2 linked regions of the Bremerella sp. P1 genome follow. The protein of the gene in region 2 interacts with the protein of the main gene of each other region in a pairwise test. Links are inferred from orthologs where the notes say so. Each region holds a gene or a part of one and is shown on either strand. Other genes may lie near its edges.

The links.
Region 1: the proteins of dprA (region 2) and recA interact in binary tests that used the Bacillus subtilis proteins (3 or more experiments, as listed by UniProt). The link is inferred for Bremerella sp. P1 from one-to-one orthologs.

Annotation. Positions count from the first base shown.
Region 1 is NZ_CP118164.1:1,010,286-1,013,596, forward strand. Bases 16-3,007 are described here. They hold recA (recombinase RecA), read right to left. Parts: upstream 2,084-3,007; coding sequence 947-2,083; downstream 16-946. Other genes in these bases: alaS (alanine--tRNA ligase), read right to left, coding at 16-516; thpR (RNA 2',3'-cyclic phosphodiesterase), read right to left, coding at 2,349-2,921; PSR63_RS04210 (PfkB family carbohydrate kinase), read right to left, coding at 2,935-3,007. In the rest of the region: more of alaS, read right to left, coding at 1-15; more of PSR63_RS04210, read right to left, coding at 3,008-3,311. UniProt on the Bacillus subtilis protein: Multifunctional protein involved in homologous recombination, DNA repair and competence.
Region 2 is NZ_CP118164.1:6,421,212-6,424,479, reverse strand. Bases 320-3,268 are described here. They hold dprA (DNA-processing protein DprA), read right to left. Parts: upstream 2,385-3,268; coding sequence 1,254-2,384; downstream 320-1,253. Other genes in these bases: aroB (3-dehydroquinate synthase), read right to left, coding at 2,465-3,268; PSR63_RS26050 (DUF1501 domain-containing protein), read left to right, coding at 320-1,243. Outside these bases: more of PSR63_RS26050, read left to right, coding at 1-319. UniProt on the Bacillus subtilis protein: Protein that helps load RecA onto ssDNA during transformation. Binds cooperatively to circular ssDNA, is able to bridge different segments of DNA. Favors the loading of RecA onto SsbA- or SsbB-coated ssDNA and formation of RecA-DNA filaments.

The sequences.
Region 1 (3,311 bases), 5.4 Mb from region 2 along the record:
ACCACAAACGCCGTCGGGGCCTTGGCTGGGTGCACTGGCCGGCCAGAAGTTTTCGTCTTCGTCCAGGCGTTCAATGCGGCTGAATGGCAGGCCGATCTTTTCGTGCCAGATGTTGGCAGCTTCGTCGTCATCCTTATAGACGGTGACGCTCAGCTGAGCGGGATCGATCGCGAGCCACTTCTTGTCGGTTAGAAACTCCCAGGCCCAGTGAATCGCATCTTCTTTGAAATAGTCGCCAAAGCTAAAGTTGCCCAGCATTTCAAAGAACGTGTGGTGATAGGCGGTACGACCGACATTGTCGATGTCGCCGGTACGCAGACACTTCTGGCAAGTCGTGGCCTTGGTGAAGTCGAGCTTCACGCGACCGAGGAAGTGATCTTTAAACTGGTTCATCCCGGCCGGGGTAAAGAGAACCGAGGGGTCCCAGGTGGGAACCAGAACGTCGCTCGGGCAACGGGTGTGTCCTTTGGTCTCGAAAAAGCTGAGGTACTTTTCGCGTAGTTCGTCGGTTTTCATTGGGAGCTTAGTTTTCAGTGTTCAGTTTTCAGTGTTCAGCAGGAAAGCCGCTCTGCCGACCTCTTTTCCCAATCGTTGGGACACAAGCCCTTCATGATAAGTTCTTTGCCAATTTGGGCAAAGGTGACTGATTTGGCCAGAAATATGGGCCGCTCAAGAACCAAAACAAGGCCGGCCGTCCCTCTGTGCTGGGACAGCCGACCTCGGAACCCTGTTTTGGTTAGGAGAACGCACGAAAAAGCAAATCCCGAGGGGGACGGAGATCTGCCAGATCTGCCTTGGTGCGATACGGCTCCCAGAACCAGCCGTACCGCAGTGGTTTGTCAAACGGAAAGGAACGTGCGAATCGCTTGCGTTGCTTCACTTCTCGCACCCTACGGCCCACTGGGGAAGTGGACCGGAGCTGAACGTACCCGGGAGGACGGGTCGCTTACAATTCTTCTTCCGGCGGTTCGCCATCAGCTTCCGGACCTGAGACAGGACCGACGACCGGCTCGATAGATTCCATCACCTTCTGCTTGATTTCCTCAGTAATCTCAGGATTCTCAACCAGGAATACCCGAGCCTTCTCCTTACCTTGGCCAAGCTGCATATCGCCATAGCGGAACCAAGCCCCGCTGCGAGCCACGATCTTGTGAGTAAGCCCCAGGTCAAGGACGTCCCCTTCAAAGCTGATGCCATCTTTGTGCATCATGTCGAACTCGGCGACGCGGAATGGCGGGGCAACCTTGTTTTTGACGATCTTCGTGCGGACACGCTGGCCGACTACGTCTTCCCCGTCCTTCAGCTGACCGATGCGGCGAACATCGATACGGCAAGACGAGTAGAACTTCAAAGCACGGCCACCAGGCGTCGTTTCGGGGCTACCGAACATCACGCCGACCTTTTCGCGAATCTGATTGATAAAGATCACGCAGGTCTTAGATTTAGCGATCGCTCCGGTCAGCTTACGCATCGATTGGCTCATCAAGCGGGCCTGGAGACCGACGTGCGAGTCACCGATTTCGCCATTGAGTTCCGCCTTGGGAACCAGGGCAGCCACCGAGTCGACAACGATAATGTCGACCGCGTTCGATTTGACCAGCATCTCGGTGATCTGCATCGCTTCTTCACCGCTGGATGGCTGGCTGACCAGCAATGTTTCTAGCTGCACGCCAAGCTTCTTGGCCCAACTGGGGTCGAGGGCGTGTTCGGCGTCGACAAAAGCAGCGATCCCGCCCAGCTTCTGGGCCTGAGCGACCGCATGGAGGGCGAGCGTCGTTTTACCGCTCGATTCAGGGCCAAACATCTCGATGATTCGCCCACGCGGAATCCCTCGGCCCCCCAGGGCCAGGTCCAGCGAAAGCGATCCGGTCGGGATCCCTTCGATCACCTTATGATTGGTGCCCAGGGGCATGATGGCCCCTTCGCCGAACGATTTCTCGATCTGCGCGAGGGTCGTTTTCAGGGTGGTGTTCCCGGCAAAGACGTCCTTTTTGGCGTCCGCTCCCTTAGAAGCGGTGTCCTTCCCGGACGATTTTCTCTTGGCTGCCATTTTACCGTTGCTCTTGGTTGCGACCGTGACCATTTCTTAGGGCTCCTTTATGCGGAAAGACTGCAGGCACTGCAAGCGGCCTGAAAGTCCAAGTGCACAGATGAACAGTGTACAAATTTGCATCGGCCATGCAATCTTGTTTCTGTGTTGTTTCTGAAATTAATGATCGGTGAGGGGCAGGACACGTTAGGTCCAGGGGCGGAAAAGAATTTCCAGAAAGTGGAAAGAAGTCCGAAAACCCTGTCAGAACAAGGACTTACGAATCACGCCATGTAACATCGCCGGAGCAGACGGACCGTTACCCGAGCGAGCCGCGACCGATCAGCGTGTACTTGGGGCCGGTGCGATCCAGTTTGCTGGCAAAGATGCAAACTTCTTTCACGTGGCACTCACCCATTGGCAATTCGGCGTTTTCTACCAGCAAAGTCTTCAGGTCTTCCACCTTGCCGCTGAAGCGTTTCAGCCGTCCGAGCGTGAGATGGGGGTGATACTTCTTGCGGGAATCGGGCGGAAACCCAATCGCGGCCAGTTGCTCAGTCAGATCTTCCTGCAGCGAAATGAGCTGCTCAGCACCAGCATTGGCCCCAATCCACAGCGTGCGGGGATTTTCGACATCGGGAAATGCCCCCGTGCCAATCATCTCGAGATCGAAGGCCGCATGTTCAGCAGCGACCTCGATCGTTTTCCGAGAGATATCGACCACGTCCTGGCTGGTCACGTCACCCAGAAAATTGGTCGTGATGTGCAGGTTCTCTGACTCGACCCACTTCACGTCCGCCTCGGCTGCCGAGAGCTTTTTGATCAGCTTCTCGGCTCGGCGACGAACGTCCGTCGAAATGCGAACGGCCAGAAAACAGCGAGTCGCTTCCATGAAGCAGAGCGCCTTAGAAGGTGAGCATCTGACGGTATTGGGCGAAACGGCCGTCGATTTCATCGCGGCTGGCACCCTTCAAACGATCCATGCTGAAGTCTTCGACAATCAGGCTGGCCACAACGGTACCGTAAGCCATGGCCTCCTTCAGCGTCTTCGGATCGAACTCGTTCTTTTCGGTCAGGTAACCCATCATGCCACCGGCGAAGCTGTCGCCAGCACCGGTCGGATCGACCACTTCCGGCGTTGGGAACGCAGGCATCACGTACGTTTCTTTTTCCGAGAAGAACATCGCACCATGCTCGCCCTTCTTCAAAACGACGAACTTCGGCCCCATTTCCAGGACCTTCTGACCGGCTTTGACCAGGTTTTCTTCCTGGGTCAGCAGTT
Region 2 (3,268 bases):
TTCGGCAGCGACGGCCATGGCAACGTCCGTGGCCGGCGCGATGCCGGCGGGAAATCGTATCAGCGGACAGGCCGAACATGTCATCTCCATCTGGCTGGGTGGCGGCATGGGACAGGTCGATACGTTCGACCCCAAGACCAAAGGGGATCCGAAGTCCAAAAAACCTGGATCCTATTACGAATCCATCCCGACTTGTTTCAACGATGTCCAGCTGTGCGAGCACCTTCCGAAGCTGGCTCCGATTATGGATCGTGTTACGGCAGTCCGTACGGTCAATCACGCTGTGATCGACGAGCACGCCGCGGCGACCAACTGGATGCACGTGGGGCGGCCTGTCAGTGGAACGGTCGTCTATCCATCGTTAGGATCGATTGTCGCGCACGAGCGCGGAGCGGCTTCTGATGATGTGCCAGCGTACGTTCTGATTGGTTACCCGAATGCGACTCGCGGGCCAGGCTTCCTTGGAGCGCAGCACAGCTATCTCTATCTGACCGAAACGGGCCGCGGACCGGCTGGTCTTTCGCCTCCGCTAGGTGTGGATCGCGCGAGACAGCAGCGGCGTGAGAGCTTTCTGACCAAGCTTCGCAGCCTGCAACCGGAAACGCGCGAGGCTGCGTTGAAGGATTACGAGGCGACCATCGACCTCAGCTTGAAGCTGAGTGGCCCTGAATTCATGAGCAGCTTTGACCTCGACCGAGAAGCGACTGATCTGCGTGAGGGGTACGGTGGAGAGTTTGGTCAACGATGTCTACTCGCCCGACGGCTGGTTGAACGAGGCGTTCGCTTTATCGAAGTCTCGCACAACCTCAACTTCCTGAATGGCGCTGGCTGGGACGTCCACAACGGGGGAATTCTGGAACAACACAAGCTGATCCAGGAACTCGATACGGCCATGGCAGCCCTGATCCTCGATCTTGAGCAAAGGAAGATGCTCGATAAGACGTTGATCGTGGTCACCACTGAGTTCGGACGACCGCCTGAGTTTGACAGTGGCGGCGGACGTGGTCACCAAGGGTCGGCATTCACGTGCGTGCTTGCTGGTGGCGGGCTGAAGCACTCAGGTGCCTATGGTCAGACGGACGAGCTAGGAAAGAAGATTGTCAGCAACCCAGTCTCTGTCCCTGACTTCTTCGCAACCATTCACGCATCGATGGGCATTGATTATGCCAAATCGCTATACGATGGCGATCGTCCCGTTCCAATCACTGACGGTGGTCAGCCCATCAAGGCCCTGTTCGCTTAGTGAGTGAAGCTTAGGCGGTCCGCTGGACGGTCGTTCCGTTGGTGCGTACGATTAGCCGCTTCATTTCTAAGATGCTGAGCGTTGATAGAACGCGGTGCACGGGCAACTTGGAACGCGCGACCAGTGCGTCTAACGACATCGGTGTCAGATCGATGTGCTGAAGGACCTGTTGTTCCTGTTCGTTGAGCTTGAGCTCGGCTGGCTGAAGAACCGTTTGCCCGTCGGAGACTTGCAGTGGTTCGCGAAGCGGCCCGAGTTGCTCGATCACGTCGTCGACCGACTGAACAAGCGTGGCGCCATCGCGGATGAGGCTGTTTACTCCGCGAGCAACTGGGTTATCGATTTGACCTGGCACGGCGAAGACCTCACGGTTCTGTTCCATCGCCATGCGAGCGGAAATCAACGCCCCACTGCGGGCAGCGGCTTCAATGATCACAACGCCGAGACTCATCCCAGTAATCAAACGATTCCGCTGTGGAAATGCTCCGGCGATTGGGCTGACCAATGGTGCCGCTTCGCTAACGACGGCGCCGTTTGCGGCCACTTCTGCAGCAAGTTCTTCGTGCTCCGGCGGATAGATCTTCGAGACGCCACCCCCAAGGAAGGCAATTGTGCGACCCTTGGCCTTGAGTGCCCCGCGATGCGCCGCGGCATCAATCCCACGGGCGAGGCCGCTGGCGATGGTGAAACCAGCTTTGGCGAGTTCATACCCGAATCGCTCGGCCTGCTTCTTGCCGTAGTGCGTGGCATGTCGCGTACCGACGACTGCCACAGCGAGTTCGTCACAAGGGAGGAGCTCTCCTTTGACAAACAGCAAGGTAGGCGGATCGGCGATCTCACGAAGAAGCTCCGGAAAGGCTTCACAGGAACGCGTCAAAATCTGGATACCGAAGTCCTGACAATGATCCAGCTCGCGCTGCACATCGAGCTGACTGGCAGAAGCGATCGTCTTGGCGACTTTCGGCCCGATACCAGAAACCGCTTGAAGTTGGCTTGTCGTTGCTGCGAGGGCTGCGGAAAGCGATCCGAAATAGTTCTGCAGCGCCTGAACTTTCGCAGGGCCGATCCCCGAACTGAGTGCCAGGCGTAAGGCAGCAATAAATTCAGGATCTTGCAGCGTGTTGTCGTCGACGGAACTCATGCAGGCCTCACCGTAAGGGCGGTATGGTAGTCCGCCATTATAGGGGCCGCTGCTCTGGAGTCGAGCAAATAGTCCGCTGACTAGCTGGAGTATCCGTCGGTCCAGGCCTGCATGGCGACATCTGATGGAACGTCCGGTGTCAGAACCACTTTGCCAATGCTGTGCGGGACGATGAAACGCAGCTTGCCATGCTCGACCTTCTTGTCGCGCTGCATGGCCGAAAGAATGGCATCTTCATCCACCTTCGGGACTTCCACCGGCAACCCGAGTGCCGTGAGGAGATGGTCTTGCCGTTGGGTTGCCTCCGAATCGAAGACCCCCAGTTTTTCTCCCAGGCGAGAAGCACAGAGCATCCCGACGGAGACCGCCTCGCCATGAAGGTACTCGCCATAGCCGGAAACCGTTTCCAGGGCGTGGCAGTACGTATGGCCGTAGTTGAGGATCGCACGCAGACCGGTCGTTTCGCGTTCGTCTTCGGCGACGACCTGAGCCTTTAGTTCACAGCTCCGCGCAACAATCTTCTGAAGCACGGTCGGATCACGGTCAAGGATTGGCTGAACGTTCGCTTCCAGATAATCAAAGAATTCCGGATCGAGGATCACGCCATACTTCACCACTTCCGCCAAACCGGATAGGTACTCGCGACGCGGAAGGGTTTCCAGGACCGCCGTATCAATCAGCACGCCTTTCGGTTGCCAAAAGCATCCCACGATGTTCTTGGCCGCGGGCAAGTTGATACCGACTTTGCCCCCGACGCTGCTATCGACCTGAGCGAGAAGCGTGGTCGGAATCTGAAAGAAATCAAGACCACGGGTCATCGTTGCCGCAATGAAACCAGCCAGATCACCGATCACACCGCCCCCCAGGGCCACGACAATCGACTT